One region of the Priestia sp. JSM ZJ58 genome, then DNA from elsewhere that is predicted to be linked to it. Evidence: riboswitches for the same ligand, from Rfam matches in the RefSeq annotation. Region 1 holds a riboswitch; each other region holds the start of a gene.
What was found. A riboswitch is a leader RNA that binds a small molecule or an ion and turns the genes downstream of it on or off. The one in region 1 is predicted to bind S-adenosylmethionine.
Positions count from the first base shown of each region.

Region 2: it holds a riboswitch for S-adenosylmethionine, as region 1 does, so the genes downstream of both, ACH6EI_RS04710 (hypothetical protein) here and ACH6EI_RS21390 (phosphoadenylyl-sulfate reductase) in region 1, are expected to answer to the same signal.
Region 3: it holds a riboswitch for S-adenosylmethionine, as region 1 does, so the genes downstream of both, ACH6EI_RS13390 (Na+/H+ antiporter NhaC family protein) here and ACH6EI_RS21390 (phosphoadenylyl-sulfate reductase) in region 1, are expected to answer to the same signal.
Region 4: it holds a riboswitch for S-adenosylmethionine, as region 1 does, so the genes downstream of both, metK (methionine adenosyltransferase) here and ACH6EI_RS21390 (phosphoadenylyl-sulfate reductase) in region 1, are expected to answer to the same signal.

Region 1 is NZ_JBISEM010000002.1:5,297-13,372, forward strand. It holds gene cobA (uroporphyrinogen-III C-methyltransferase) at 1-274, opposite strand, end outside; gene cysC (adenylyl-sulfate kinase) at 366-965, opposite strand; gene sat (sulfate adenylyltransferase) at 978-2,129, opposite strand; gene ACH6EI_RS21385 (sulfate permease) at 2,182-3,261, opposite strand; gene ACH6EI_RS21390 (phosphoadenylyl-sulfate reductase) at 3,281-3,994, opposite strand; SAM riboswitch class I at 4,249-4,351, opposite strand; gene cdaS (sporulation-specific diadenylate cyclase CdaS) at 4,665-5,291, shown strand; gene ACH6EI_RS21400 (VOC family protein) at 5,389-5,772, shown strand; gene ACH6EI_RS21405 (potassium channel family protein) at 5,840-6,628, shown strand; gene ACH6EI_RS21410 (YugN-like family protein) at 6,638-7,042, opposite strand; gene ACH6EI_RS21415 (glucose-6-phosphate isomerase) at 7,143-8,076, opposite strand, start outside.
Region 2 is NZ_JBISEM010000001.1:917,937-926,012, reverse strand. It holds gene ACH6EI_RS04725 (TerD family protein) at 1-637, shown strand, start outside; gene alaP (alanine permease AlaP) at 703-2,106, opposite strand; gene ACH6EI_RS04715 (DUF1540 domain-containing protein) at 2,423-2,581, opposite strand; gene ACH6EI_RS04710 (hypothetical protein) at 2,682-3,026, opposite strand; SAM riboswitch class I at 3,090-3,191, opposite strand; gene ACH6EI_RS04705 (hypothetical protein) at 3,313-3,609, shown strand; gene ACH6EI_RS04700 (GNAT family N-acetyltransferase) at 3,622-4,068, opposite strand; gene ACH6EI_RS04695 (hypothetical protein) at 4,150-4,590, opposite strand; gene ACH6EI_RS04690 (glycosyltransferase family 2 protein) at 4,698-5,687, opposite strand; gene ACH6EI_RS04685 (DUF6044 family protein) at 5,700-7,385, opposite strand; gene ACH6EI_RS04680 (GtrA family protein) at 7,423-7,842, opposite strand; gene ACH6EI_RS04675 (metallophosphoesterase) at 8,001-8,076, opposite strand, start outside.
Region 3 is NZ_JBISEM010000001.1:2,525,875-2,533,950, forward strand. It holds gene splB (spore photoproduct lyase) at 1-1,026, opposite strand, end outside; gene ACH6EI_RS13375 (transcriptional regulator SplA domain-containing protein) at 1,138-1,386, opposite strand; gene ACH6EI_RS13380 (LacI family DNA-binding transcriptional regulator) at 1,472-2,431, opposite strand; gene ACH6EI_RS13385 (hypothetical protein) at 2,556-2,684, shown strand; gene ACH6EI_RS13390 (Na+/H+ antiporter NhaC family protein) at 2,724-4,034, opposite strand; SAM riboswitch class I at 4,120-4,226, opposite strand; gene ACH6EI_RS13395 (ABC transporter permease) at 4,328-5,095, opposite strand; gene ACH6EI_RS13400 (ABC transporter ATP-binding protein) at 5,088-5,999, opposite strand; gene ACH6EI_RS13405 (YtoQ family protein) at 6,170-6,610, shown strand; gene ACH6EI_RS13410 (Ger(x)C family spore germination protein) at 6,773-7,984, opposite strand; gene ACH6EI_RS13415 (spore germination protein) at 7,968-8,076, opposite strand, start outside.
Region 4 is NZ_JBISEM010000001.1:34,518-42,593, forward strand. It holds gene ACH6EI_RS00190 (ABC transporter substrate-binding protein) at 1-994, opposite strand, end outside; gene ACH6EI_RS00195 (alpha/beta hydrolase family protein) at 1,167-1,949, shown strand; gene ACH6EI_RS00200 (DUF2584 domain-containing protein) at 2,004-2,246, shown strand; gene pckA (phosphoenolpyruvate carboxykinase (ATP)) at 2,281-3,870, opposite strand; SAM riboswitch class I at 4,245-4,362, shown strand; gene metK (methionine adenosyltransferase) at 4,495-5,697, shown strand; gene ACH6EI_RS00215 (glycosyltransferase family 4 protein) at 5,729-6,874, opposite strand; gene ACH6EI_RS00220 (phosphatase PAP2 family protein) at 6,893-7,417, opposite strand; gene ACH6EI_RS00225 (gamma carbonic anhydrase) at 7,609-8,076, opposite strand, start outside.

The sequences.
Region 1 (8,076 bases):
CAAATGGATCTCCGCCTTTTAAGCGCGTTACAATTTTCCCCTTTTTAGCGAATTTCACTAAAAAGTTATTGATTGTTTCTTGCTTGAGGGTATGGTAGTTTGGAAGCTTTCCGCAGTAAATAATATCAGCATTACTTTTAGCATACTCCAGCAGGTCCTTATTCACTAAACGATCATATAAGATAACATCTGCTTGCTGAATTGCTTTCAACCCTTTTAATGTAATTAAATCTGGATCTCCTGGTCCTGCACCGACTAGATATACTTTCCCCATGAATGCCTTTCACCCTTCCATCATTTCCACGTCTCCGCAGCGCTCCCAAATTTTAATTTGAATTAGAACAGCGGACAAAGTCCGCTGTCATTTAGATGAATTTTCGGTTAGATAAATATTCAATAACAGTTTGTACACATTCTTCTACAGACTGTGTGCTTGTATTAATTGTTACTTCAGGATTAGCAGGTGACTCATAGGGAGAATCAATTCCTGTAAAATCACGGATTTCTCCGCTTCTTGCTTTTTTGTAAAGGCCTTTTGGATCTCTTTTTTCACATTCTTCTAACGGACACTCTACGTATACTTCCAAAAATTCATTCCCCTCTAAGATCTCACGCACTTGAGCGCGATCTTCTTGGAATGGAGAGATAAATGCTGTTAGTACCACTTGACCGCTGTCTACGAACAGCTTAGAAACCTCACCGATACGGCGAATATTTTCTGTACGATCTTCAGCAGAAAACCCTAAATTCTTGTTTAAGCCAAAACGAACATTGTCACCATCTAATACATAATTGCGAATATTTTTATCAAAAAGCGCTTTTGCCACTGCGTTTGCTACGGTAGATTTACCTGAACCCGAAAGGCCCGTAAACCATAATACAAAACTGTGATGATTATTTTGCTCGCGTCTTTCCTGTTTTGTAATTCCAGCATCATGCCACGTAATGTTTGTTGATTTACTCACTTCAACCGCTCCTTATTTTGAAGATACTTTTTGTTTTGCTAATCCCTTAATTAACACTTCAATTACTTCTTTACGGCTGAATGTGCTTGGTGGCACTTCTCCGTTACGAAGCATTTCACGTACCTTGGTACCAGATAGAATCATATGATCTTCCTTGCTGTGAGGGCATGTTTTCGTTGATGCCATCGCTTCACACTTCTTGCAGTAGAAGCTGTGTTCAAAAAATAAAGGTGTAATTCCTAATTCATCTGCCGTAAAGTTACTGAAGATTTTTTGTGCATCATATGTTCCGTAGTAGTCACCAACACCAGCGTGGTCACGGCCTACAATGAAATGCGTGCATCCAAAGTTTTTTCGAACCATTGCATGGAAAATAGCTTCTCTAGGTCCAGCATAGCGCATTGCAGCAGGGAAAACTGCCAAAGCTACACGATCGCTAGGATAATAGTTCTCTAAAAGTACTTCATAACTTTCCATACGGATATCTGCTGGGATATCATCTGACTTTGTTTCTCCTACAAGTGGATTTAAAAACAGGCCGTCTACAATTTCTAATGCTGTTTTTTGAATATACTCATGCGCACGGTGAACAGGGTTACGAGTTTGGAATCCAACAACCGTTTTCCAACCGCGCTCTTCAAATGCTGCTCTTGTTTCAGTTGGATCTAGGTAATACTTTTCAAAACGCGTTTTAGGTGTACGTTCTACAAGTACGATTGGACCTGCTACATATACATTTGGGCGTTCCATCATTTTCTTCACACCAGGGTGGGCAAGTTCTGCTGTGCGGTACACATTTTCCGCTTCTTTTTCTTTATTTGGCGTATATACTTCAGAAACTTCTAAAACACCATATGTCACACCGCTTTGAACTAGTTTTACTTTGTCGCCAATGTTTAATTCTTTAGCCTGCTCTTCTGTTACGGGAAGAGTAATAGGAATACTCCATACAGTTCCATCTGCTAGACGCATATTTTCAACAACTGATTGATAATCTTTTTCTCCTAAAAACCCCGTAATTGGGCTGTAAGCACCAATCCCAATTAGTTCTAAATCACTTAGAGCCATGTTGTCTACTTCAATTTCTTTTGTTAGTGAAGTGTAGTCATATGTTGGTTGATATAAATTAATTAATTCTCCACCGTGTGCTTGAATTGTTGTCATTTTGTAAAATCCTCCTTAAGTAATTAACACAATATAATAAAAAGCAATTGAATCACGCAGTCATTTTTTCTTTTTCCGACTGCAAGCTTGCTCTTTTTCTTCTAGTCGTTCTAGCTAAGCTTAGAACACCTGCTGTGGCAATGCAGCCACTAGCTAGCACCACAAATGAATATAAGTCGCTTTCAAGTACTAATTTCACAAGAACATATGAGATTACGAGTGAAAATACAGGGGATACCACCCAAACCTTTAACATTTGAATGACCACTTCGCGCTGTTCTTTCGTAAATCCCGTTTTCGCTGCGCCTATCCCAATAATAGAAGACGTAGTGACCTGTGTAAGCGGTACTGGCAAACCAAACAGTGAAGCTGCTGTAACAAGAGAAGCACCAGTACCTGAAATAATGCAGCCTTCCCCTACAGAATAGCGAGTAATTTTTTTTCCGTTTGTTTCAATAACTCGGCCTCCTAGTAAAAGAGCTCCGAGTGCCACCGCCAATCCTCCTGCTATGACACCCGTTGTAGCATCCATTAACCCAGCTCCTACTAGAGGACCGACAGCATTTGCCACATTATTCATTCCAGCTGAGAAGGCTTCAAAGAATCCCGTCGCTATAACTAAAATCGTTAAAACTCTTTTCCACTTTCCCTCTGCTTCTTTTTTATGCGCTCTGCGTTTTATCACTTTCCCAATCAAAAAAGCAATGACAAATGAAACTAGCGGAACAATAATCCAAAAAGACATGACAATTAAAAGTTTTTCTACATACAGAGATTGATAAGCTACTCCTACTCCAACAACTGAGCCAACTGTTACTTCACTTGTTGATAGAGGGATACCAATCAAATTCGCGAAAAAGAGTGACAGCGTTGCAGCAGCCAGAATGATAATAACTAATTCTACTGACAGCAGTTTTTCAGGTATGATACCTGAACTGATGGTTTTTACCACCTCACCGCCTCCGGTAACAGCTCCGAGCACAATTCCTACAGCACAGATGAACAGGGCCACTCTTCGCTTTTTAATTGCACCGGAGCCGTATGAAACGCCCATAGCAGCTGCTGCACCGCTTGCCCCAATATTCATTGCAAAAAAAAGCGCAATGATAAAGGCAACATATAAAAGCATCATTTATTCAGCTCTTTCGTATTTAAGATTCGTGTAATCCGCACTCAACTTTTTGTGTACCTGCCCATCTTCCTGAACGTAAATCGTCTACATTATAGGCAGGTGCGGTACAGGGCTCACAGCCGATACTTGGGTAGCCTTGATCATGAAGTTTGTTGTACGGCAAATCATGCTTATACACATAGCGCCAAATTTCTTTCCATGACCAATGAATTAACGGACAAACTTTCACCTTCTTGAATTTCTCATCTTTATTAAAATAATTCGTGTTGGCACGAGACTCAGACTGCTCGCGTCTCAAACCAGAAATCCACGCATCATAAGGAGCAAGGGATTCTCTTAGCGGAATGATTTTTCGAATTTGACAGCATAAGTTAGGCTGACTCTTCCAAAGCTCATCTCCATGTTTTTCAGCTTGTTCTGCAAGAGTTAAATCCGGCTTTTTCATATGAATACGTAAATCAGGGAAGCGTTCTTTAATTGCATCAATCACTTCATATGTTTCTTTAAAATGAACGCCTGTATCTAAAAAGACAATTTCAGCGTCTTTTTTCACTTTTGAAATTAAATCAATTAACACGATTCCTTCGATCCCAAAGCTTGACGCATAAATAATTGAATCTCCGTAGGTATCATACGCCCACTGCAATGCTGAAAGGGCTCCTTTTGTTTCATCTTTACTGTCGAACTCTGGAAATGTATCGCTCCAGTTTTCGTACGTATATAAGTCTGCCATTTTCTCCACTCCAATTCTTAGTTATCCGCGTTATCCAATAAAAAAAGACGGTTTTACCCACTAGAATTGGATAAAACCGCCTCTAGTGTGTCTAGTCAGCGAAACTATTTAATTCTTACTTTACTTCGGCGTGTTCAAAAATTTGTTTTAAGTCGGGGTTTACAGTCATTGGTTTCCCTTCTCAAATTATCGCTTGCGCTATATCAAAATAAAAAGTCTTCCGTATTGAAAGACTGGGTAGGCAATAAATTTTCACCTTATCTTTCAAAATGATACACACTTTGCTGGAATTAGCACCTTGCTAAGCAGGTTGCCGGGGTTCAGCGGGCCAGATCCCTCCACCACTCTTGATAAGCATTTTTTAAAAATTTTAGCATATTTAGAATATTTGTCAACATTAAAAATCATATATCCGATAAGAAAACTATACTTTAAATTCACAGAAATATCTATACTTTTATTTAAAACAACATATGTAAATTTAACCCAAATGTGAACATATCAGTTTATAAAACGCTTTCTTTTTTCTCCAACTTTTGATGTTCTCTTGCTAAATAAAACGCAAAATCTCTCTATAAAATTAATAGCGGATTTATAAGCTTTACGGATAATTCACCCACATTAGCACACATTACAGATAACACTGACTGACAGATAGGAGCTATATAAGATGGAGAGACAACCCTTTCAATTAGACGATACAATTAAAAATAATGTACGAACATATTTACAGCAGATTTCAACTGAAGCCTCTAATTTAATTAAACATTTAGACACGAGTGATCATTGTATCCTATGTGATTTTGAGGAGATGAGAAGGTTATTTCAAGATGTTCAAGCTACGGCCGCCTCTTATTACTTGCGTCATTACTTATCGCCTTATACATTTGAATACGCTGCTCTGTCCCTAGCTATTCATAACCTCTCTGAGAAACGTCACGGCGCTTTAATTGTCATTGAACGGGAACAAAATGTTGATCCTCTTATTCAAAAAGGAATGCCTATTCAAGCTCCTGTCAGCGCTACGCTAGTTGAGACACTGTTCTATCCAGGGACACCCTTACATGACGGAGCTGTCCTAATTAGAAATAATCAGCTTATTTCGGCTGCTAATGTTTTACCTCTCTCGTCTATTATTTCAACGAACAAAAAATTGGGAACACGTCACCGTGCAGCCATTGGAATGTCAGAAAAATCGGATGCATTAATTTTAGTTGTATCTGAAGAAACAGGCAAAATTTCGTTTGCGCTTGATGGAAGCCTCTACCCTATTCACTCCAGCAAAAATATGATTTAAGAGCCCTTTCCTAATAAGCAGCCCTATCTTGACTTCTATATCCTTTCTCTTTAATATATTTCATAGTTTTTACATACTATAGATACGGGTGATGCATATGGCAATTTTAAAATTTGAACATGTAGGCGTTCAAGTAAAGGATATAGAAAAATCTATTGAGTTCTATACACAAAAGGTGGGATTAGAGCTCATCGAAACACTACCACATACCGATCCGTCTTTGAAGCTAGCTTTTCTAGGTTTAGAAGGCAATGTAATCGTAGAGTTAATTCAAGGGTATAACTCAAGCTTACCTAATGAAGGTAAAGTTCATCATTTTGCGCTGGCAGTAGATGGAATTGAAGAGGAGTTTGAGCGTTTAAAATCAGCAGGCGTTTCATTTGTGGAAGAAAACATTGTAACTTTGCCAAATGGAGCAAGATACTTATTTTTCTATGGTCCAGACAAAGAATGGATTGAATATTACGAAGTAAAAAGATAAAGATATCTTATACCTTCAGTGAAAAATGGTCATACTGTGGCTATGACTAATCACTGGAGGTTTTTTTATGATGGAATGGCTATTATTTCGACTTTTTCGTCGTTCTATTTTAGTGCGGCTTCTTTTTATTATCGGCTGCCTTGTTTTACTTTTCGGCATGCTTATACATTTCCTAGAGCCGCAAACGTTTGGGAATGTGTTTGAAGGAATTTGGTGGGTTATTATTACAATCTCTACTATAGGGTACGGTGATTTTGCTCCCACCACTACGATTGGAAGGTTAGCTGCAATTATTTTAGTCCTGATTGGAACGGGATTTATTACTACTTATTTTGTCACGCTTTCTAAAATTGCTGTTTCCGCCGAGAGCGCTTATTTGGAAGGAAATTTAAAGTTTTATGGAAAAGATCACTTCATCGTTGTTGGGTGGAATGAGCGCGCCAAACTCGTGCTAGAGTCTTATCGCGACGCATTTCATAAAGAAGACATTGTTCTTATCGACGACTCTCTGACTAAAAATCCCATGATCTGTGATCGCGTTCATTTTATTAAAGGAAGTCCCTCTCACTATGAAGTATTAGAACTTGCCAATGCTCGGTACGCAAAAAAAGTGCTGATTACTGCGGATCAGCATAAGACAGAAGAATATGCAGACATGAATACGATTGTTACGCTAGTCGCTCTGCAAGGATTGAACCCTTCTATTTACAGCATCGTTGAACTGTTAACAAAAAAGCATATTCAAAATGCGCAAAATTTGGGGGTAAATGAAATGATTAAAACAAACGAGTTGATTAGTCAAGTCATGTACGAACATATTTTTGTAAAGAAATTAGAGAGTTTAAGAAAAGAATAATCCTTTCAATTATTGAAGCAGCGCCTCTTCTGCCTCTCTAATTAGCTCTTCTCCTAAACTGATATACTTTTCTGGAAATGAAGCGTCTGGGTCTTGGGGTTCTGCAAACTGATTAAATGAAGCACCCATGTTTCCATTGTGAACATTGTCATCTAAGCCAATTTGATACTTATGTGAAAGTAAAAATGGCGTACCAATCTGTACGGTTGTTCCTTTAGAATCCAGTTCTCCATTCGTAGCTGTAAACGGGATACGTAAAAACTGATAGCCGACTTCATCATTCATCTTATAGTCGAATGAACCATGATCATAATCCCAATTTCCTCCAATGTTATACCCAAGCGGCTTAAGCGTTTTTTCCAATTCATAAAGCTTGAATAATGTGCCGTCTAATCTTGAAGATAATTCAATCATCTTATCCCTCCTCTGTTTTAACATGTCCTTTTTCCAGCTTTTTATCCTTTATCTCAAAAGCAAAAAAGTTCACCTTCTAACAAGAAGGTGAACTTTTTATTTATTTCAAACGCTTTTCTAATTCTGCTTTTTTCTCTTCAAAACCAGGTTTTCCAAGAAGAGCAAACATATTTACTTTATATGCTTCTACTCCAGGCTGATCGAACGGATTTACTCCTAGTAAATAGCCGCTGATTGCGCATGCTTTTTCGAAGAAGTATACAACATATCCAAATGTATACTCATCTAGCGCCGGAATGTTTACAACTAAGTTTGGAACGCCTCCGTCTGTGTGAGCAAGCATTGTACCTTGGAACGCTTTTTTATTTACAAAGTCAACTGTTTCCCCAGCTAAGTAATTTAGTCCATCTAAGTCCGCTGCATCTTCTTCAATTGTTAGCTCATGACGAGAATCTTGAACTTGTACAATTGTTTCAAAAATATCACGACGACCTTCTTGTACATATTGACCTAAAGAATGAAGATCCGTTGAGAAGTTAGCAGATGAAGGGTAAATACCTTTTTGGTCTTTTCCTTCACTTTCACCAAATAACTGTTTCCACCACTCAGCAAAGTATTGAAGAGCTGGCTCATAGTTAATCAGCATTTCAATTGTTTTTCCTTTATTATAAAGAACATTACGAGCTACAGCATATTGATAAGCTGCGTTTTCTTCTAGCTCTGATGATGAAAATGCTTCTTGAGCATCAGCTGCCCCTTTCATCATTTGTTCGATATCAAGACCTGCAGCGGCAATTGGCAATAAGCCAACTGCTGTTAATACTGAATAACGGCCGCCTACATCATCTGGAATAACAAATGTTTCATAGCCTTCTTCGTCCGCTAATGTTTTTAATGCGCCGCGCGCTTTATCTGTTGTTGCATAAATACGCTTGCGTGCTTCTTCTTTGCCGTATTTCTCTTCTAATAATTTACGGAAGATACGGAAAGCAATCGCCGGTTCTGTTGTTGTACCAGATTTTGAAATAACATTA
Region 2 (8,076 bases), on a different contig from region 1:
AGATATTGATTTATCTGCCGGAATTTACGATGAAAACTGGCAGTATAAAGAGCATATTTCTTATACAAACTTATCTTCAAAAAGCTTCAAAGCTTTTCACAGCGGAGATATTACATCTGCTCCTAACGGGGCATGTGAATTTATTGACTTGCATATCCCTACGATTCTAAAAAAAGGCGGCCGTTATATATTGATGAACGTTTATTCATTTTCTGTCCAGCCTTTTGTTATGCTTCCCGAATGTTTTGGAGGATGGATGATGAGACAGCACATAGAGTCCGGCGAGATATTCGAACCTTCTACCGTACAAAATAAAGTAGATCTTGCTAGTGATTCCACCATCTCCATCCCTTTAATTTTTGATTTACAAGAGCGAAAATTAATCTGGACGGATATTTCGCTGCATCACCATGTTGAATTTGAAAATAATCTTGAACAAAACAATGGTTCGGTCTCTCTTATGGGAAAAGCCATGACAAAGCTGTTAAAGCCAACGCTTTATGATCTTTTTTCATTTCACGCACAAGCTAGAGGAACACTTGTCCATGACAAACAAAAAGCTGACACTATTTATTCGCTTGATGAAGGTGTTACTCCTTATGATATTGAAACAATTATTGAAACCTATCTAAACTAATTATTTATAGGAAAGTAAGAACAAATAAACGAAAAGACCTCTTTCCAAGAAAGAGGTCTTTTCGTTTACTTCACTAGCTTTTGCTCAGTCCCAGCTGAACCTTGACTTCGTTTATGAAATCCTTTTGCGTAGTACGCAATAATAAGACCGATAAACCATAGTGGTCCGATAACAACTGCAATTCTTGTATCTGGATTGTACGCCATAAGAACAACCACCAGCGCTAGGAACGCAAGTGACACATAAGACGTTAACGGAAATAAAGGCATTTTGTATTTTAACTTTGCCTCTTCACCTTTTTTTAGCGTTTTGCGATACTTAATTTGAGAAAGCAAAATAATTCCCCAAGTCCAAATCGCACCGAATGTTGCAATGCTTGTTACCCACGTAAATACTTTGGCAGGCACAATGTAGTTTAACGCTACTCCGACTAATAACGCACCCGCTGATGCTAAAACAGCTTTTCCAGGTACGCCGCCTTTTGTCAGCTGACCGTATCCTTTTGGAGCTTCTCCGTGCTCTGCTAAGTTAAACAGCATACGGCCTGTACTAAAAATACCGCTGTTACAAGAAGAAAGAGCTGCTGTTAGCACCACAAAGTTAATAATGCCTGCCGCTGCTGGAATCCCGATTTTTTCAAATGTTAATACAAACGGGCTTCCCTGTGAACCAATTTCTTGCCAAGGATAAATCGACATAATGACAAATAATGCACCAACGTAGAAAATAAGAATACGCCAAAAGACCGAATCAATCGCTCTTGCTAGAGATTTTTCTGGATTTTTCACTTCTCCCGCGGTAACGCCGATCATTTCAATTCCTAAATATGCAAACATAACCATTTGCAGCGACAGTAAAATACCTTTGAATCCGTTCGGGAACAGCCCGCCGTTGTCCCATAAGTTTTTAATACCCGTCGCAACGCCGCCGTTCCCGATTCCAAACACAATCATTAATAATCCAACGGCAATCATTAACACAATCGCTAAAATTTTAATAAGTGCAAACCAAAATTCCAGTTCACCATATGCCTTAACAGCTAAGAAGTTAACTGTTGTCATGATGACAAGCGCCGATAACGCCCAAATCCAGTTTGGTACATCCGGATACCAATATCCCATATAAATACCAACGGCTGTAATTTCAGCCATACATGTTACAACCCATAAAAACCAGTAGTTCCAACCTGTTAGATAACCAGCAAGGGGCCCTAAATAGTCGCGCGCGTACTTGCTGAATGAACCTGCAACAGGTTTTTGAATCGCCATTTCTCCAAGTGCTCTCATAATAAAAAACATAATCATTCCGCTAAATCCATACGCCAATAATATTCCCGGCCCTGCTAATTTAATAGCAGATGCAGATCCAAGAAACAGCCCTACCCCTATGGCTGCTCCTAAGGACATCAGCGTCACATGTCTTTCTTCTAACCCGCGTTTCAATTCTTTCCCCTGAGTTTTCCCCTGCATAAACGTCTCCCCTTTTTCCAATCTGTCAAAACGAGATGAATACAGCTTTTTTGTTAGCGCTTTCATATAAATTTATGCTAAAAGTCAGCTAGGCTGTATATTTGTATTCTATCACCTTTCTCTCGTTTTTCTTTTGTCGAAAAACAAAAAAATTATCGTATCATTTTGTTTAAACGCACAATTAGACGTAGACACTGCTTTTTTACTATGTATTTATTATCGCACCTAAGTAATAGTATTTTTTTAAAAATAGAAAAACGCCGACTCAACTCCGTCAGCGCATCGTTCATTTTATGCTTTTTTATAAAACTAGCATTTATCTCGCGGGTTCAAAAGTTTTACAGCCAGGTTCTTCCGTTTCAGAAACATGGTGACTACTTTCAGGACTCACAACGTAAATGGACTCTGCACTGCATTTATTTCCCGATTTCCAATACATGCACTCATTCACTTCACATAATACACCTTGGGCCACTGTTATCCCTCCTTTTTTTGTCTTATCTATTTACTACCCGAAATAGAACGCTTCTAACATTTACATGCAAAAAAACCGCTTGTTTATCAAGCGGATCCTTTTACTGCGTGTGTTCAACATACTGTTTTTTAGCTAAATATAATTCACGACTCAGCGTGATCCGCCGTTCTCTCAAGTTCCTTAATTTAACTTGAAACTGTTCATTAGTTGGCTCTTCTTGAATTAAGCGATACGTAAAAGAAATATCTTCATTTAACTGTTTAAAATCTTCCCATATTTCTTGAACGAGTGCGGATTGTTTGTCTTCAAATGAACGATTTTGCTTCGTTTTTAGCGCGGCTAAAATTTCCTGCTGCCACGTTTCGTCTTTTAGTTCTTTTGCTAACAAGTATAGATCTAAATAATCATCAACGCTTAGCGCCTGTTGTGTATTTTTCAATGTCATCACCTTTTCTATACGAAATGTTTCTTCCTAAGAAGAGGATTTCATCATAGAAAAAGATTCCTCTTCTTATCTGTCAGAGCTAGGCTATGCTGGAATTAGCACCATTCAATGATTGTGGTTGCTGAGGCTTCAAAGGGCCAGTCCCTCCACCTCTCTAGATAAGAATATTTCGCTTTTAAATTATTTCTGACTATTCTAATATGTTTTATAGGTTACGTCAATAGCTTTTCAATAAAAAGAAAAAAGAAGTAAAATATGGTATGATTTTATAAAGGATGGTGAGCACATGAAACGATATATGTTATCTGCTTTTTTGGGAAGCTTGCTGCTGCTTCTCAGCATTGCTTTTTCATCTACTTTCCACGTTGCAATTGTCAAAACAACCGGAAGCATTGGAGGGATTATTTTAGCAGCGGCGGCTTTAGTTATGAACGCGCTTGAAGATCCCCCCTCCTCAGGTAATACAGGTGCCGGAGCTGTTGAATCACTGGATAAAAGCACCGTTTGGGCTACTTATTTGCTTTTACTTTCATTACCGAACCTCATCGCATGTATAACATCTTATGTTTTATGGACTCGCTGACATTCACCAACATTACGGACGTTTTGCCACCTGTAGGCTCATTGATATTTGTTTATCTACAAATCCAAGTTCACGGTACACATGCTGTGCAAAATTCCCAGCATGAACGCTGAGTCTGATTTCAGGGTATCCTTTGATAGACAATTCATCAATTGCTTTTTGCATTAACGGCTTGGCTAGACCTTGCCCGCGGTATTCTGGTAAAACATATAACTCGTAGATAAAGCCAATTTCTGCTTTTGAAAAGAAGTCGGCAGATGGACCGACAAAAACCCAGCCTGCAAGTTTATTTTCTTGTCTAGATACTAAATAATAACACCCTTTTTCAAGGGCATTATCAATTAGTTCATTTACGCGTTCAGTTGACGGTTGAAACTGATGCGTTGTTCCTTCAAACAGCGCATCAGCAGATTTCGTCCGAATTTCCTGTATTTCTTCTTCAGTAGCTTTTGCAATCATCACAATCTCTCCTTTCGTGTTCGTTTTCCACATACAGAGATAAATTCCTGCAAAAAAAAGTCTTCGCCTAAGCGAAGACTTTTATTTAAATTCAAAATGTTCTTGATGGTTGCCTTGTTCATCCGTCCAGTTAATCATGATGTCTAAGCCTGCCGCTTTTCCAGGAACAGCAAAATTGGCATAGCGAAAACGCTGACCGCTTTTGCTTAAGTTAGACCTTTCAATAGGAGAAAACAAGCTGTATTTCGCCTTATTTTTTCCTTCGTGCCTAAAAGCTTGGACCTGCACACGCTCTACGTCTTTTCCAATGTTTTCAACGGTTAATCCATATGTATGATAGACGTTATTTTTCCACTTTAGCTGATTATCTCCCGTCATGCTCGCTTTTGTCAGTTCGACCGACCATTGTTCAGATGATTTCTTCATTGGAAGTTTCTCAATCGAAAGAGCGCTGACATGAATGGTTGCAAAAGCAAGCCAAACAAAACAAAAAGTGCTGACTGTATAAAGTAGTCTTTTCATAGATTTTGATCTCCTTAGAAATTTTAGTAGTAGCATCTCCTATTACCTTAAAAATTATGATAAACACTTTAACAAAAAAGCCTCTCCATTCAGGAGAAGCTTCTTAATTAATGCATCAGCAAATCTTTTTGTTTGTCTAACGAGTGTTTTGTATATAAATCTCTTTCAATCGCATATTTAGGACGCTGTTTCACTTCGTTGAAAATCTTGCCAATGTATTCTCCGACAAGACCTATTCCCATTAGCTGCAGGCCGCCTACAAGCCAAATTGATAAAATAAGAGACGTCCAGCCAATTTGCGTATGATCTAAATATTTTTGAATCAGCGCATAAATGCCAAACAAAATACTAAAGAGAAACGAAGCTCCTCCAAGCAGCGTCAGTAAGCGTATAGGTGCTACGCTAAAAGACGTAATCCCGTCAAATGCAAAAGCGAGCATTTTCTTTAGCGGATATTTTGACTCACCCGCCGTCCGTTCTTTGCGGTCATATGTGACTTCCGTGGAGCGAAATCCTACTAATGGTACAAGGCCCCGCAAAAAGACGTTTCCTTCTTTATATTTCATGAGTTCACCAAGAGCACGTTTGCTCATAAGGCGAAAATCAGCGTGATTTTGAACGAGCTGAATTCCTAGCTTGTTCATAAAACGATAAAACCCTACTGCCGTGGTTCGTTTGAAAAATGTATCGGTTTCTCTGCTGTCTCGAACGCCATATACAACTTCATACCCGAGCCAATATTTCTCTACAAAAGTACGAATGACGCTGATATCATCTTGCAAATCCGCGTCAATGGAAATGACGCAGTCAGATTGCTTATGAGCTACTTCTAGTCCTGCAAGCAAAGCATTTTGATGTCCTACATTTCGCGCTAACTTTAACCCTTTTACAAACAAATTGCTGCAGCTTTCTTTTTCAATAAGCGACCACGTGCTGTCTTTACTTCCATCGTCTACAAATAAAATGGTGCTTTCACTGGATACAAGTCGTTCATTAATTAGTTCTTTTACTACAGTAGTTAATTGAAAAGACGTCTCTGTGAATACTTCTTCTTCGTTGTAGCATGGAACCACGATCGTTAAAATAGGTCTGTTCATGTTATTGCCCCCTTACTTTGCTTCATATACATACACTTTCCAAGCGGACTGTTTATCGTTAAATGCTTTTAAAAAGTGCAAACCGTCGCTTTCAGCATTTTCAATTGGCACAGCTGAAAAAATATAGCGACCGCCCATTTTCTTAAATTGGCTGATATTAAGCTGCAAATGACGGATTTTTTTCGTTGAGTCTTTTCGGTAATCATATTTTTTCCCTAGCTCACTAACAAACACATAGCAGCGATTGCCCCAATGATCATAGTAGCTTTCTAGTTTTTTATTTTTATCAAGCTCTTTGGCAATAATTTTGCGAAACTCATGTTTATATGTTAACGGATAGAAGTTGTTATACGTATCTAGCGTATAAAAGCCGTTATACTGAGCAATTGATGGATGAAGCCCTATGCTCGCTACGCGATAAGATGATTTAGGTTTTCCAATATATCTGCTTATTTCATCAAATTGATGCACAGCATAAAATTCTTTGACTGAAGGCTCGTGATTGTAGCGATAGTAAAGTTCAGGATTTGCTATAAATAACAAAAGCAGCTGTAAAATCAAACATACCCACACAAACTTTTTCCACGCCTTGCTCCTTTTCCACAAAACATAGCCGCCAACGGCAAACATCAAATAAATAATGAGCGGGCGTAAAAAGTGAAATCTAGCAAAGTTGAACGTATTAAAAAGCTGATATTTTTCTTTTAGCGGCTCCCAACCTTTATAAAACCAAAACGCATACCAAATCGACAGTAGTAGATTAAGAATAAATAACTGCAAAAACGTTTTTTCAAGCTTTTCCTTGCGATTTCGAGCAACAAACCACAATACGACAAAAGAAAGCGGTAAAATGACAAAAGTATGAAGCGTCATTACATGCGTATGCCCGAGCGTATAGTTCTTCAAAGCAAGGCGAACGGAATGTCCAAAGCTTAGAGTAGAGCTTAAAAATTCATTTCGACTCGTCGGGGCCTCCGGAAATAAAAGCGAATCAACAAGTCGGTATTCAATGAGCAGAAAGACAGCAGTCATCGCTGCAATACTGCTTAAAAAAGGAATATTCCACGCTCGTTTTTTTACTACGTCTCTTAGCCATAGCAGCCCCATCGCTGCTAAAAAGAAGAAAAACCCGAGCACAAAGCTCGCGTAAAACGGGAGCAGTAAAAGTGTAAGCCATTCCTTCCACGTTCCTTCGCGGTTTCGAATGGTTAAAAACGCCCACAGCGCCAGCGGCTGTCCTAATGTACTCAGCATGCCCGAAGGCCAAAATGGCGTAAGTGCAAAAGCAAGCGATACAAGCACTCGAATCGCATACGCATCCTTGCTTTTAATAAAATGCTTTTTTAATAACAAATACATTCCAATTAAAGCAAATACGCGCGTGATCGTTTGACTCAGGCTGTATGCAAGCATGGTCGGGAATAAACCATATAGCCACTGGATACCGCTAAATTCTGTTCCAAACGTATTCCTCGGCAATCCGTTAATAATTTGAGGTAATACGGCATGACTGGAGCCAAACAGCTCTCCGCTTCGATGCAGAACTTTATACCACGTAATATTTGAGTCTAAATTATCATGCACGCGTATATGTGAATTTTCCCCAAGCAAAAACATAGGAGATACATACGCAAGCAGCAAAAGGAAAGCGATAATAAGCAATGTTTTTTCTTTATTCATAGCTGTTTCTTTCTTCATCTGTTAACACCTATTTCCATTTCATAATGACTAAAAGCTAATCGTGGACGACTGCTTCTTTTTTTGTATTAAATACAAAGTATTTTTGACCCGTATAATTTAAAAGCGTATACAGACCTGTTCCAATTAATATACCGACGTCTTTTTTGAACGGACGCACCGCAACAGGAAGTTGATGCAATAACCAGCTGGAGAACTGCAGTCCAATATAGTAAGACAAGCCGTAGCAAATGCCAATAACTAAAATAAAACGCAGTATGCTTTTTGATAAATGAACTCCGCTTTTAAACGTAAATATTCGATTTAACACGTAGCTGACGACTGCCCCCGCTGCATTGCCAACGAACGTCGCTATCCAGTAATGATGAAAGATATGAAGCAACACATACATAATGGAGAGACCTACTGCTGTATTGACCAGTCCCACTACTAAAAAACGTACAAAAGATCCTTTCATATAAACTCCTTTTGATTTTGATACTTTCATAAAAATTACATATTATGACTTTAAATACAGTTTCAGTGTAGCAACTCCACTTAAAAATCTAATGAAAATAACATTAAAAACAGATGAAAAAAAGCTAAAAGAATCAATAAAAATCAGGATTCTTTCAGCTATTTAGTAGAGCCTTCAATCATTAATTTTTGATCGCTTTGATTATCAAACGCATCCACTGCCGCTACTTCTATT
Region 3 (8,076 bases), on a different contig from region 1:
CGTAAAATATTCGATTTTTGCATTTGGAAAATACTGATCAATGTAATATTCTAATGTTTCTCTTAATTCTTGTTCTTCATCTTTTGCGTATACATATTTTCCAATTCCGTAACGCCCCCATTTGTAGCGGCGCTCCTCTTCATTCATTTCAAGCTTCGTTTTTGGATAATTTTTCTCAATTACCCGCTTGGCCGGCTTGGTAAAGCGATGCTGAATCATTTCAAACGTAATATCATCTCTTGACTCCTCAGGTATAGAGGCGTCAAGCTTTTCAAACAGCTGACGGTACCCCTCTTGCCAACCTTCATGAATGTAAATAGGGGCCACAATAAAACCAAGTGGATATCCCGCTTTTGCGACTTTATTAGCAGCTTCAATCCGGTAATCGAGAGGAGATGTACCAGGTTCAAAGTTTTTTATAACATAATCTGCATTTATGCTAAAGCGAAAGCGCGTGCGACCATTATGTTTAGCATCCAATAAATGATCCACGTGATGAAACTTAGTCACAAAGCGCAGTTGACCTAGTTCACTTTCTCCAAAATATTCAATCGCGCGTTTTAATGAATGTGTTAAATGGTCAATTCCTACGATGTCAGATGTACAAGCCGCTTCAAATCGCGTTATTTGAGGGGCTCTTTCCTGCATATATTGTTCTGCTTGACCTAATATTTCTTCAACATTCACATACGTGCGAATATATGGTTTGCTTCCCATTGTTGTCTGCAAATAACAATAGTGACAGTGCCCCATACACCCTGTTGCAAAAGGTATTGCATATTCAGCTGACGGTTTAGATGTATCAAATTTCAAGGTTTTACGCACACCAACTACTAAAGTAGACTTGGCATTCCGATATTTTTGCAAATCATTTTTTCCCGGTATATTACGCACTTGATTATGAGAAGTTGTTTGACGAATCTCAATTCCCATCTTCTCAAATTTTTCTTTTAATTGAACACCAAGCGGGTACTCCATTGCCCCTGGTTCAATGTATACTAATTGAGGTACAAAAGGTTTTATCATCATGTACACTTCCTTTTTTCTAATACTAATAGCGTTTGAAAAACAAAAAGACTCTATCCTTGGTAATTATTTTTCACACAAAAAAAGCTCTCTGTTTAAGAGAGCCTTGCGTCAGTCATATTGTTCATAATCAAATATCTTGTTATACATTTTCTCTGCTTCTTCATACGTTGAATACACCGCATCATCTTCAGCTAACAAATGATAAGACTCATGTAAAAAGAGCGCTTTTTCGCCTTTGTTTTCAGGATGTTCAACAATTTCAGCTTGATTAATATTGGCAACGTTTGCCGTATGAGGATTTCGATAAATAACAAATACTTGATCTCCCACTTGATATTCTTTTTTCTCCACGATCATCATCCTTTTCTTCTTACTTTACTCGTATGATGTCCGCTTTTGCTCATTTTATCCGGTAAAAACACCCCATAACGTCATCAAGAATTTATACGCTTTTACGCTCGATAAACCGAAAAGGAAGCTCAATTTTTTGAAGATCCTTGCTCCCGACTAGTTTAAAAAGCGTTTCTCCCATTTCTTTAAGCGGAAGTTCGATCGTTGTAATTTGTAAATAAGAAGAAAGCGGATGATTATCAAAACCAATGATAGCTAAATCGCCTGGAACTGACATACCAGCTTGTTCGCACTGAGCTTTTATTCCGATAGCTACTTGATCGTTTGTTACTAAAAGCGCCTGAGGCCGATTTTTCATCTGCACTAGTTTTTCCACCACTTTTTCACCGTCTGTCACGTTCAAACAGCCTTGAAAAACCCATTCTGGATGATAAGGCTGATTTATTCTTTCTACATATTCTTTGTATGCTTGTTGCCTCTGTTGACTATTTGTACCCGTCATTCTTCCAATACAATAGCCAATATCCGTATATCCTTTTTCTTTTAAATACATGAGCGCTTTCTTAAAAGCTGCATAATGATCAACGTATACGGAGCGAATAGAACGATTTTGTACGTTTTCGCACACGGCTATCGGCCCGTACTGCTGATAATATTCAATCGTGCTCCACCTGCTTGCTCTAGAACAAATAATCACTCCATCAACCTGCTTTGTTTTTAGCATATGAAGCGCTTCTTCTTCTTTTTTTACATCATAGTTCGTCTGACAAATAACAAGCTGATACTGCTTTTCTAATGCTTGAGAGGCCACTCCTTCTAAAAGCAGACTGAAATAAGGATGGTTAATAAAAGGCAAGACGACGGCAATCATATTTGTTTTCCCTTTTGATAAGTGAACGGCATTAATATTTTGTTCGTAATTAAGTTCTTGAATTACTTCTTCTACCAGACGGCGCTTTTCTTCTTTTACATACGGATGATGATTTAAAACCCGTGACACGGTCGAAACAGATACACCAGCTTTTTTTGCGATATCTCGGATATTTGTCATGTTTTCACCTTTTTCTCTTGCGCTGAAACGCGTTTCATACTTTATTCTCATTATAAAGTGAAACAGCAATAAGCTAAACCCGTTACAATCATGTTTTTATTCACTTATATAAGGAGGTCATATCATGGGTATTTTATTATTCATTTTATTATGCGGAATTGAAATCGGAGGAGCGGCTTATGCACTTAAACAAAATGAGACACTTTGGAAGGAGCTAGATGAAGAAAAGCCGACTGATTTTTTCAAACAGTAAAAAACCCTTAAAAAGAATGTTCTTTTTAAGGGTTTGATATTACGCAACTTCTTTAGATGATTTTGATTTTTTATTTAAACGAGGAAAGCCAATTACAATCGCAATGATACCGCAAACCGCTGTTAACATTGGATAGAATGTAAATGGAATAATCTCAATCGGTGAAACTTTAGCAAATCCTGCTGCTAGAAGCATTTGTGCACCGTAAGGGATAAGCCCTTGAACGCTGCATGAAAACAAGTCGAGCAGACTGGCTGATTTACGATTATCAATTGAATACTTATCAGCGATTTCTTTCGCTAACGGACCTGCTGTAATAATTGAAATCGTGTTATTAGCCGTGGCTAAATTGGTTAAACTTACTAATCCAGCGATACTGAATTCTCCGCCTTTTTTTGTTTGAATGCGTCGTGTTAATAAGTTCAATAAGAACTGAATACCGCCGTTATAGCGAATGAGTTCAACCATTCCGCCAATTAAAAGAGATAAAATAATTAATTCCGACATTCCGCCAATACCTTCTGTCACAGTTTTAGCAAGAGAAGAAAGCGTGTAGCTTCCGTCAGCTAATCCAATCACGCCGGCTAATACAATTCCTCCGGTTAAAATGCTTAATACGTTTGCACCAAATATGGCAGCAACTAGTACGCCGACATAAGGCAAGATTTTAAACCAGCTAAAACCTTTAATTTCTACTGATGATGTATTGCCTAGCGTCATTACAAGTAATAAAACTACCGTAACAATCGCTGCAGGAAGTACGATAAAAAAGTTTACTTTTAATTTATCTGACATATTTGTTTTTTGCGTACGAACTGCCGCAATGGTTGTATCAGAGATTATAGATAAATTATCTCCAAACATTGCACCACCAATAACAGCGGCAATTGCCAATGTAATGGATACATGCGCTTGCTCACTGATCCCTACAGCGATAGGCCCTAACGCAGCGATTGTTCCCATTGACGTTCCCATCGAAATTGAAATGAATGCGCCAATAACAAAGATTCCAACTACCACTAAGCTTTGCGGAAGCACAGACAGAGCTAAGTTTACCGTTGAATCAACAGCTCCCATGCCTTTAGCAACTTGAGAAAAAGCACCTGCTAAAATAAAAATAAGCACCATAATAATGATATCAGGATGCCCTGCTCCTTTAGCAAAACGCTCCACTTTTACATTAAATGAATCTTTGCGGTTCATAGCCAGCGCCACAATGGCTGCAATGATAATGGCTACTAATACAGGCAGTTTATAAAAATCTCCCGTTATAATTCCTGATCCGACAAACAGGACTAAAAAGACACCCAGCGGTAACAGCGCCCAGCCGTTTCCTTTTTGTTGTTCCATTCTTAACACCTCTTGTTTACGTAATAAAAAAAGACCTCTTCTTATTGATAAGAAGAGGTCTCTTATTTGTATCATAAGATTACCCTTCTCATCTTCCAAACGAAACATCGTCTGCTGGATTTGGCACCGCACTGCGTACAGCCAGTTGCCGAGACATCATAGGGCCAGTCCCTCCGTCTCTCTTGATAAGAAGTTTATAGTTGTTTTAAAAATAGTCTTTCACTACTGTAATCTCTTTTTATTTAATTGTCAAATGCTATTTTAGAAAAATATATAGTGTGAAAATTCTCACATCAATTAGCTACGTCACGTTTTAAAAACGCTGCCCAAGCTACGCCCATAAAGAAGGCAAAGTGTGCAACTAAAATGAAGATTGAAAATGGAATCGTCATGCCGTCAAACATCGTCTTCATTCCGTCCATATACTGCACAAAGTTTGTGTTGGCGAACAGTAAAAATTTCCCCCACCATAAACCAAACTGTGATACTATTCCAGTTACTGCTTTCGCCCCGATACTTACGACAATAGCTAGACTAGAAGCAAGCGCGCTGTTTCTAAATAAAGACGACAGCATAAAAGCAAACGTCATCATCATAAACGTTTCCATATACGCACTGTCATACGTAAGCGTAATGTTTTTAAGCAGCTGCGCATCTCCTTCTAGACTGGTAAAGCCAAAGAACAATGCTCCCCATACAAACGAAAAAAGCAAATAGCTTAGTAAATAATATAAGCTAATTAAAATGAGGGTTAGATACTTGGATGCTAAAATCGTTGAGCGTCTAGCCGGGCGAATTAAAAGAAGCTTAATGGTACCTGCTTCAAACTCTTTTGCAACCATTGACCCTCCAACAGCAAGCGCGAAAAATTGAACGAGAATCAGCATACCCGAACTAAATGACAAGAAGTGTAAGAGGTTGTCTTCTGTTCCTGCACTGTTTGACACTTTCTTCACTAAAAGAGCCATACAAAGAGTTAAAATGCCGATTGTAATAAACGTGATTTTTGTACTTCTTTTGTGAAACCATTTCATGTGTTCATTTTGAATTAACTTAAGCATGATGCTCTCCTTCCGTAACGGACATAAAGGAATCTTCAAGCGTCTCATGAACAGGAGTGATTCGGTAGACTAAAATATCGCTGTCCACTAATTTTCTATTCACAGCTGGAATTTGTTCTTTCATAATCACTACGTCAATACTATCGGATTTTATTGTTACTTGGAATTCTTGAGATAAAAGATCCGCTGCTTTTTGCGCGTCAGATACTTCAAATTCTACATACATCCCTTGATCTTGACGATTTGGAGATAGATCTTGAATAGCTTTTAACTCGCCGTTTTGAATAATACCAACGCGGTCACATAGTGCTTCTACCTCTTTTAATAAGTGGCTCGCGATTAAAATTGAAATTCCTTCTTCCCTGCAAAGCGTTTGTAAATATGTACGAAATTCTCTCATTCCCGCTGGGTCTAGACCGTTTGTTGGCTCGTCTAGTAAAAGCAATGCAGGTTTATGTAAAATAGCTTGAGCTACTCCTAAACGCTGTCTCATCCCAAGAGAATACGTCTTCACTTTTGCATGAATGCTGTTTTCAAGTTTTACTAGCGCAATGACTTCATCCAAGCGTTCTAATGTGATGCCTTCATGCATATTAGCAAAGTGTTTTAAATTTTGATAGCCCGTCAGATAATCATAGAACTCAGGGTTTTCAATAATCGCTCCAATTGATTTCATAGCTGATGTAAACTGTTCCTTTAAAGGAAAGCCGTTAACGGTAATCGTTCCCTCTGTTTCTTTAATGAGTCCTACGACGGTACGAATTAGCGTTGTCTTTCCAGAGCCATTCGGACCAAGCAACCCGAAAATCTCACCGCGCTCAACCGATAAGGATACATCATGCAAAATGGTTTTCTTCCCAATTACTTTACTGACATGATCTACTTGTAGCACTGTTTCTGTCATCATGTACATCCTTTCTTTAATTAGCAATACGCCTTCTATTGTTTCTCTTTTTTAACTATTTGTCTACTATAACCTTATTTTTGGAAAAGTAGCTCATTCAAATCATTCGTATTATCCGCTTACATTTGATAAAATAAAACAAACTTTAGTTAGAGGAGGACTTCTACATAATGAACTTAACCGTATACCTTGCCGGGCAAATTCACGATAACTGGCGAGACGAAATTAAAAACCAAGCGGAACAATTAAACCTTCCCCTTACCTTTGTCGGTCCCATGACAGACCATGACCGCTCCGACAACATTGGAGAAGAAATTTTAGGAAAACAGCCTAACGCTGTCTTAAAAGATGAAGCTGCTTCTCAAATTAATAATTTACGCACGCAGGTGCTCCTTAAAAAATCTGATGTGGTCATTGCTTTATTTGGTGAAAAATACAAGCAGTGGAACAGCTCAATGGATGCAGCGACAGCCATCGCATTAGATAAACCGCTAATTTTGGTTCGCCCTGAAAAACTGCACCACCCGCTTAAAGAACTGTCAAACAAAGCCCAAGTTGTAGTCGAAACGCCAGAACAGGCTCTTCAAGCACTAGCTTATATTTTTGAATAACAACAAATAAGAGCTGTCGAAAACCGGCAGCTCTTATTTGTTGTTTGTTGAAGGCTCTGTACGAAGCATACGATGAGTATTTCGTGGGAAGTTCCGAGATTATTATTTTTTTAGGTTTTTTTCATTTTTGACATAACGATAAGCAAAGTTACAGTCGGGTGCTTACTTTTTTGACCCGGATGCTCCATAATCTTTAATCGTTAACTTCACATCATAGTTAATTGGCACTTCACTAAATGTTTGATCCCAATTTCCTTTGACCCTCATCCATGTTCTAGGCTGCTTAATTCTCAATTGATTTCCGAAACCTGCAACATCAACTTTATATTTTGTTTGCATTTTTTCTAGTACGTTTCTTACCAGGTACTTTACTTTTTTTTCTGAAGTTTTTTGCGCATTCTGTAAAAATTGATTATTAAAAGAGCTCCCTGAGGTCATCCAACTTTCAGATAGCCTTCCCACTGATTCAATGTGTACATCAAAAGAGATATTATCTCCTTTAACATGGGGTTGAATGTGACTTTTCATAGACTCTATTTCATATACAATCAGCTGACCGGTCTTTTTATCAAAGCTTTTTACTAGCCCGCCTTTCCCTTTCCCTGTAATCCAAGCCAAACCATCTAGTTCTTCTTCATTCAAAAAACCAATCATTTTGCTTGTTTCCCCTTTAATTATACCAGCACCCGCAAATTTGATTTCTCCATTTGCTGATAATACATTTTGCAATAGAAAACTAGATCCAGTTTGAATCTTGCTTGCTAATTTAATAAGCGGCATGGGCGGTAAAACCCGCGTTGTTCGATACGTATTGTCTATCATTCCATACAGGTGAAAAGCTGGGATCTCTCCTGCTGTTTTTGATTCTAACGTGTCGCTAGCTCTTCCTTTACTAATAAACACAAGGCAACTAGGTCTAAAATCATTGTCCCGAAGAGTTTGGTCCACTAATTGCTCTAAACTATACGCTCGTGCAAGGGCCTCACTGATAACCATTACTTTCATATGAGGACTAGTTAAAGGAGTGTCACTTCTTAAAGATAATTCACGAAGCATTTGAAAAGGAGAATCTCCTGTTTCCGAAATATTTACGTAAGATTTCTGCTGCGGTCCTCCTTGTTTAGTGGTTGAACTTGCGACTTGAGGAGTGATAAGTTGATAAGTTGACGTAATCAGGTTCTTTTTAGTATACCCTTCTCCTTGTTCATCAAATTCTTTTTCAGCTATGGACTCCTTACCTTTATCATAGGCCACACCCACTCCAAAACTTTGCTCTTCAATTTCATGACTGCTCCAGCAGCCTGCCAGAGGAAAGAGCAAAAAAACAGAAAACAAAACCAATAGGTACTGGAAATGGTTAAAGGTTTGTTTCATATTTTACTCCCTTTACTTTTGAAATAATGAGAAGAAGCAGCGGCAAAAAGCCAAATAAAACTAAGGCGATATTGCCAATCATATCTCCCAAT
Region 4 (8,076 bases), on a different contig from region 1:
CCCTCATTGCATCTTTTGCGAATTTTGTGTTGACTAGCTTGCTGTGATCAATGTGTCTTGGAAGTTCTCCAGATTCGTCCATGATTGTTTGTAAATGATCCCACTCTTTCTCATCTAATAAAGGGTTAGTTGCAAAGGATTTTTGCGATTTATAGCGGTCAATAACAGTTTTTAGCGTGTCTTTAGGTGTATCTTCAAAATACGGTGCAACCACTTCAGCAATTTCATCTGTGCTATGTGTATTCACCCATTTTTGTGCTTTGTAAATAGCTCGAGTAAATTTAGCTGCTGCTTCAGGGTTATCTTTTAAATAGCTTTCTTTGGCCATAAATGTTGTATAAGGAACTGTTCCTGATTCTTTTCCGAAGGAAGCAACGATATGTCCTTTTCCTTGTTTCTCTAAAATACTAGCCGTTGGCTCAAATAATTGAACGTAATCTCCAGTACCAGAAGCAAAAGCATTCGCAACGTTAGCAAAATCAATGTTCTGAACGAGTTTTACATCTTTTTTAGGATCAATATTATGCTGTTTTAACACATATTCCCCTACCATTTGCGGCATGCCGCCTTTGCGTTGACCAAGAAACGTTTTGCCTTTAAGCTGATCCCATGAAAATTGATCGACCTTTTTACGTGCTACTAGAAATGTTCCGTCGGTTTGGGTTAGCTGTGCAAAGTTGATGACGGGATCACTAGACCCTTGTGCATATACGTAGATTGACGTTTCCGAGCCGACTAAGGCGACGTCGATGCCATCAGATAAAAGTGACGTCATTGTCTTATCTCCGCCCCAAGTTGTTTTTAAATCTACCTTTAGTCCTTCTTCTTCAAAAAAGCCTTTTGAAATAGCGACGTACTGGGGAGCATAAAAGATAGAGCGAGTTACTTCGCCGACACGAACCGTTTGTACAGATGTTGTTTTGCTGCAGCTAATTAGTGGAATGAGTAAAATCATAATAGCAAGCAAAGAAAAAAGCCATTTAATTGGTTTCATAAAGCAAACCTCCTTAAAGTAATAAAATATTTTATGATAATGTATGTAAAGAAGTGGAAGAAGGTGAGTGCCTATATAACTATGTGGAAAATCAAAGAAGTAGTAGTCAACGACTGAAAGTAAACCTTAGCGGAAGAAAGTAGGCTAGTTATATAAAGAATGGAGGAAAAAAATGAAAGATGGAACAATTCTTCATAAACAGCGTTTCCCATCATCAAATCCTCGCGTGACGCTGTGGGTGATTACATATGCATGTCAAGGGCTTAAGATTAAAGGAATGCTTGCAGAGCCAAAAGAAAAAGGAATGTATGACGGCTTTTTATACTTAAGAGGAGGTATTAAGAACGTAGGAACGGTTCGCCCTGCTCGACTCATTCAATTTGCTTCACAAGGTTTTATTGTGATGGCTCCGTTCTATAGGGGAAATCAAGGAGGCGAAGGAAACGAAGATTTTGCAGGAGATGATCGTTACGATGCTTTTGCTGCTTACGATTTACTGAAACAGCTCCCTAACGTCCACCATGACCGCATTCATATTTTTGGGTTTTCACGAGGGGGAGTGATGGCTTTACTCACAGCCATTGAAAAAAAAGACAGCCGTTCTCTTGTGCTATGGGGAGGCGTCACGGATATGGTGCTGACATATGAAGAAAGAGAAGATTTAAGAAGAATGATGAAGCGGGTGATTGGAGGAACTCCTTCTAAATATCCTGAAAGATACGAATGGAGGACACCTTTGCATCGTGCTCATCTCGTCGAGCCGCCGGTCTTGCTTATTCATGGTTTAGAAGATAAAAACGTCTCAATTGATCATTCCTATCAGCTCGAATCTAAACTAAAGAAGTCCAATAAAAAAGTTACCAGCTGGTATTTTGAAAACTTTCCACATGCTTTTCCACCAAAAGAAAACCGAGAAACGGTAAAGAAGTTAACGAAGTGGATGAAAGCGCAATAAAAGATATGCTACGATAGAAAAAACAAGTAGAATAACAGTGAGGAGTGAGAGAAAATGGGGATGCCGCTAGAATTAAATACAATGATTGTGACAAAAGGCAACGAAAAGCGTGTAACAGATAACATTTTTCAAGTTGAGAAAAAAGGATATCGTTTGTATCCGTTGGATATTCCATTAAACATTCACAAAACGAAAAATGGAGAATGTATTGGAACTGCTGTTGTGCGTAAGGTAGAAATGGAGCAGGAAAAAACCATTGTCACATATGAACTGACAAAATTACATTCGACTAACTAAAAAACCGATCGTCTATAAGACGATCGGTTTTTTATTAGACTCTAGGTCCGCCTAATGTTGAAATGTCCGATGCTACATCATTAAAACGCTTGAAGTTCGCTTTGAATTTAGCGGCAAGTTCAGTTGCTTTTTGGTTATAAGCTGTTGCATCGTTCCATGCTTTAGAAGGCTGAAGCACTTCATCAGGAACTCCCGGAACATGAGTTGGAATCGATAAACCAAAAATAGCATCTGTTACTGTTTCGGTATTAGCTAGTTCTCCTTCAAGAGCTGCTTGAACCATAGCTCGAGTGTAACTTAACTTCATTCGTTCACCCACGCCGTATTCACCGCCGGTCCATCCAGTGTTTACAAGGTAGACATTTACGTTATGTTCATCGATTTTCTTTCCTAGCATTTCTGCATAAGTTGTTGGAGCAAGAGGTAAGAAAGGCTCACCAAAGCATGTAGAGAAAGTAGCCTGTGGCGATGTTACGCCGCGCTCTGTTCCAGCTAACTTACTAGTGTATCCGCTCAGAAAATGGTACATCGCTTGTTCTTTTGTAAGCTTGCTGATTGGAGGTAAGACGCCGAAGGCATCAGCAGTTAAAAAGACAATAGCTGTAGGGTGCCCAGCAACGCTTGGCAATACCGTATTATCAATAGAGTCAATTGAATAAGCGGCACGAGTATTCTCTGTTAAACTATTATCATTGTAATCTGCTACTTTCGTATTTTGATTCAACACTACATTTTCCAGTACTGCGCCGAAGCGAATTGCATTAAAAATTTGCGGTTCTTTTTCTTCGGAAAGCTGAATGCACTTCGCGTAGCAGCCTCCTTCAATATTAAATACACCAGAGCTTGACCAACCGTGCTCGTCATCTCCGATTAAACGACGGTTTGCATCAGCAGAAAGCGTTGTTTTACCCGTTCCAGATAAACCAAAGAATAATGCAACGTCACCTTCTTCTCCTACGTTAGCAGAACAGTGCATGGATAGAATATTGTTTTGAGGAAGCAAGAAGTTCATCACTGAAAAAATGGATTTTTTCATTTCACCAGCGTATTCAGTTCCTCCAATTAGCACAATGCGTCGCTCTAATGAAAGAATAATGAAGGTTTCCGAATTCGTCCCGTCTGTTTCAGGGTCAGCTTTGAACGTTGGAGCTGCTACAATTGTAAACGGCTTCACATCATCATTTGTTTTTTGTTCAGCTGAAGGGCGAATGAATAACTGCTGAGCGAATAGGTTGTGCCATGCAAATTCATTAACTACTTGAATTGGTAACTGATACTTTTTATCAGCTCCAGCATATCCATTAAAAACAAAAAGTTCATCCTGCTTCTTTAAGTGGGTTAAGACTTTTTTGTATAGCGCATCGAATCGCTGAGCAGAAATTGGCTGATTGACGGGTCCCCATTCAACCGTTTTTGAAGATACAGCATCGCTTACAATAAATTTATCCAAAGGAGAGCGGCCTGTATATTTTCCGGTTTCGACTGACACAGCACCTGTAGAAGTCAGCGTTCCTTCGCGTCGAGCTAGAATTTTTTCAACAAGTTGTGGAACAGATAATTGGTGTTTTGTTGTTTTTAATTGAAGCAAACCATTTAATTCGATAGACATATCAACAGTACTCATGTGCACTACCTTCCTTTTTTAGCTATTATTTATTCATTAATGTTTGAAATTTATAATTAGTATAACACATTTATTTAATTATTCTATACTATTTAACTAAAAATGTTTGTGTATTATAAAAAAATGTACGTTATACCTATTTTAGACACATGTATATGTGCTAGAAGCGAAAAAAGTGAAGCTATTTCAAGTGAAAGCCTTTTTTTGGTCTGTCTTGTTAACCAAACTTCGTGATCATTCTTAATAAGGTATACTATTTTTAAATTTGAGTATGTTACATTAAAACAGATTCAAACATAAAGAGATGATTTCCATTTGAATGTTGTTGACAGTGAAGCGCTTTTTCATGTATTATATGTCCTTGAACGGATACTCTCTTATCCCGAGCTGGTGGAGGGACAGGCCCTGTGAAACCCAGCAACCATCGTCATTTTTTTGTGTAGACGATAAGGTGCTAACCTGATGCAAGGGCACAACCTTGATCGATAAGAGTGAAAGGCTTATGTAGAATTTGATACCTTTCCTCGATACAAGGAAAGGTTTTTTTATATTTTTTAACGTGTAATGAAAATAAGGGAATGAGTACCGTATCACAATGTATCGTATTTATAAGGAGGAAAACTGATGTCAACACAACGTCGTCTGTTCACGTCAGAATCTGTTACAGAGGGACATCCCGATAAAATTTGTGACCAAATTTCTGACTCAATTCTTGATGCTATCCTAGCAAAGGATCCAAATGCTCGTGTTGCTTGTGAAACAAGCGTAACAACTGGTTTAGTTTTAGTAAGCGGTGAAATTACAACTTCTACTTACGTGGATATTCCTAAAACAGTTCGTGAAACAATTAAAGGAATTGGCTATACTCGTGCAAAATACGGATTTGATGCTGAAACTTGTGCAGTATTAACATCTATCGACGAGCAGTCAGCTGATATCGCTGCTGGTGTAGACCAAGCGTTAGAAGCACGTGAAGGTCAAATGTCCGATGAAGAAATCGAAGCAATCGGAGCTGGAGACCAAGGGTTAATGTTTGGTTATGCATGTAACGAAACAAAAGAATTAATGCCTCTTCCAATTTCATTAGCTCATAAACTTGCTCGCCGTCTAACAGAAGTACGTAAAGAAGAAATTCTTCCTTACCTTCGCCCGGATGGTAAAACACAAGTAACAGTTGAATATGATGAAAACAACAAACCTGTTCGCATCGATACAATTGTTATTTCAACTCAGCATCACCCAGAAGTAACGTTAGAGCAAATTCAACGTAACTTAAAAGAATATGTAATTAATCCAGTTGTTCCAAATGAGTTAATTGATGAAAATACAAAGTATTTCATTAACCCAACAGGACGTTTCGTAATCGGCGGCCCTCAAGGAGATGCTGGTTTAACTGGTCGTAAAATTATCGTTGATACTTACGGCGGATATGCTCGTCACGGCGGCGGTGCATTCTCTGGTAAGGACGCAACAAAAGTAGACCGTTCAGCAGCTTATGCAGCTCGTTATGTTGCGAAAAACATTGTAGCAGCTGATCTTGCTGATAAATGTGAAGTACAACTAGCATATGCAATTGGTGTTGCACAGCCAGTATCTATTTCAATTGATACATTCGGTACAGGAAAAGTTTCTGAAGAAGTACTAGTAGATGTAGTACGCAAAAACTTTGACCTACGTCCAGCAGGCATCATTAAAATGCTTGATTTACGTCGCCCAATTTATAAGCAAACAGCAGCTTACGGTCACTTTGGTCGTACAGATGTGGAGCTTCCTTGGGAGTTCACAGACAAAGCTGAAGCATTAAAAACTCAAGCTTTAGCTAAATAATAAAAAAATCTCCGTGAAAACGGAGATTTTTTTATGCCCATTGAATACCTTCAGCAGATTTTTCTACGACATCTTCATATTCTGAAAGCAAATGCTGAAAAATGGCGTCCCATGATTGAGTAAGAGCATAGTGTCTCGCTGCATGGCTAAAGTGAAGCCGCTGGTGCAAATCATCAAGTAAACCTGTAATAGCCGAACTGAATTCTTCTAAGGAGTGAGGTTTGCAAAGGTAGCCGTTTCGCCCGTGCTGAACCATCTGTTTAACTCCTCCTGCATTTGCTGCCACCACGGGAGTTCCAGAAGCAAGAGACTCCAGTACGACATTTCCGAACGTTTCTGTTTCTGAAGGGAAAACAAACAAATCAGATGAAGAATAGATATGAGCAAGTTGCTTACCTTCAAGAAAGCCTGTAAATGTCATATGCTCAGATGCTTGCTGTTGCATTTGTTCTTTTAAAGGACCATCTCCCACAATAAGCCAGTGAACTTGGTGGCGGATATGATCAGGTAAAGATCGGGCAATTTTTAGTAAAAAATCAGCGTTCTTTTCTTTAGCTAACCTTCCTACATACGTTAAGATGTAGGGTTTTTTTATATTATATTTAATACGAATATCAAAGCGGTCATAGTGGGGATGGAACAATTTGTGATTTACCCCTCGCGACCAAATAGCTACGTTGTGAAACCCTTGTTTTTCTAGCTGCTGTTTGGTCACTTCGGAGGGAGCGAATAATTTTTGTACAGGTTTATAAAACCATTTCATATATTTTTGCAGTGGTACACGCATTTTTTCAAGTTCATAGTGAGATAAATAATCATCAAAATTGGTATGATAAGAGCCGACAAGAGGAATACCTAATCTTTTCCCGTAATAGGAGCCGCAAAGCCCCATTGTAAAAGGAGTGGCCAAATGAATAAGAGAAGGGTTGAATTCCTGCAGCTGCTTTTTAATTTTTAGAACGTTTGGCAATGAAAAGCGGCTGTTTGGATAAAGGAAAAACGGCATGCTAGGCGAGCGGTGAACGTATGTTGAAAACGACCGATTATGAGCAAATTCAGGAGCAAATACCTGGATGGGAATTTGCTTTGATTTGACATACTGAGTAAATTGATAAAGTGTTTTAGCAGCTCCGTTAACTTCCGGAGCAAATGTATCTGTAAATAAAGCAATTCTCATGAGTACTCCTCCTATCAATTAGACTAAAAATATGTTCAGTGAAACAGCACCTGAAAAGATGCCGAGTATCAGGCCTACCATGACATCCGTCGGATAGTGCAGACCGAGATAAATTCTTGAAATGCCTACCGTTACTGCAAGCGGCAAAAGAACGGCAGCGAAGGCTGGGTAAGTAATCATCAGAGGGGTAACTAACGAAAAAATAGCCGTTGTATGCCCCGATGGAAATGAATGATCTTTTAATGGATTTTCTAATACTTTTGTATGCTTTAGTTGAATATAAGGCCGTTGTCTCGGATATAGCTTCTTAGCAATGGCAACAGGAATATGGCTAACGGCTAGAGAAAACGCACAGGCGTAAGCGACGGATGAAGGATGCAGAAATAGCAGCAAGCACGCTATCACAATGGTAAACGTGGCTCCGCCGGCATGAGTTAGTAAACGTAAAAATCTATTTAAGTGCTTTCGATCAAAATGTTGATTTACACTTTTGAATAATCGGCATTCGGCATCGTATACATACTGAATTAACTTGGCTTTCATAGAGTCGCTCCCTTTTTAATAAATACGTCTTTATTATTCAGTTTAATCTTTAATTGTGGAGGCAGTACTAAAACGATGTAAATTAATATGGAAATTTCTTTACAATTGTGGAGAGAATAGAACATGATTAGAGAGTTTGTGGAGATACTAAAAAAATTCCCTCAGTATGACTTTCTGAGGGAACGTTTCCTTTATAATGAAGAATCAGATTTCTTAATAGACTTATAATACTGCCCTTTTTCTACATATTCTGTACGAATGCGCTGCATATCTTTTAAATCCTCCTCAGTCAGAGTGCGGATTACTTTAGCAGGTCGACCGAGTGCGAGAGTATTAGGTGGTATTTTTTTACCGGGAGGCACTAAACTTCCTGCACCGATAAAAGCACCTTCACCAATTTCCGCACCGTCTAAAATAATAGAGCCCATGCCAATGAGCGCGCGTTTGCGGATGATGGAGCTGTGTAAAATAACTTGATGTCCTACTGTCACATCATCCTCAATAAGCAAAGGAGCATTTGGGCTTTGATGGAGTGTTGATTGATCTTGTATATTTACTCGTTTACCTATAATAGTAGGTGAAACATCTCCTCTAATAACGGTGTTAAACCAAATGCTGCTTTCTTCACCAATGGTGACATCTCCAGTAATCGTGACATA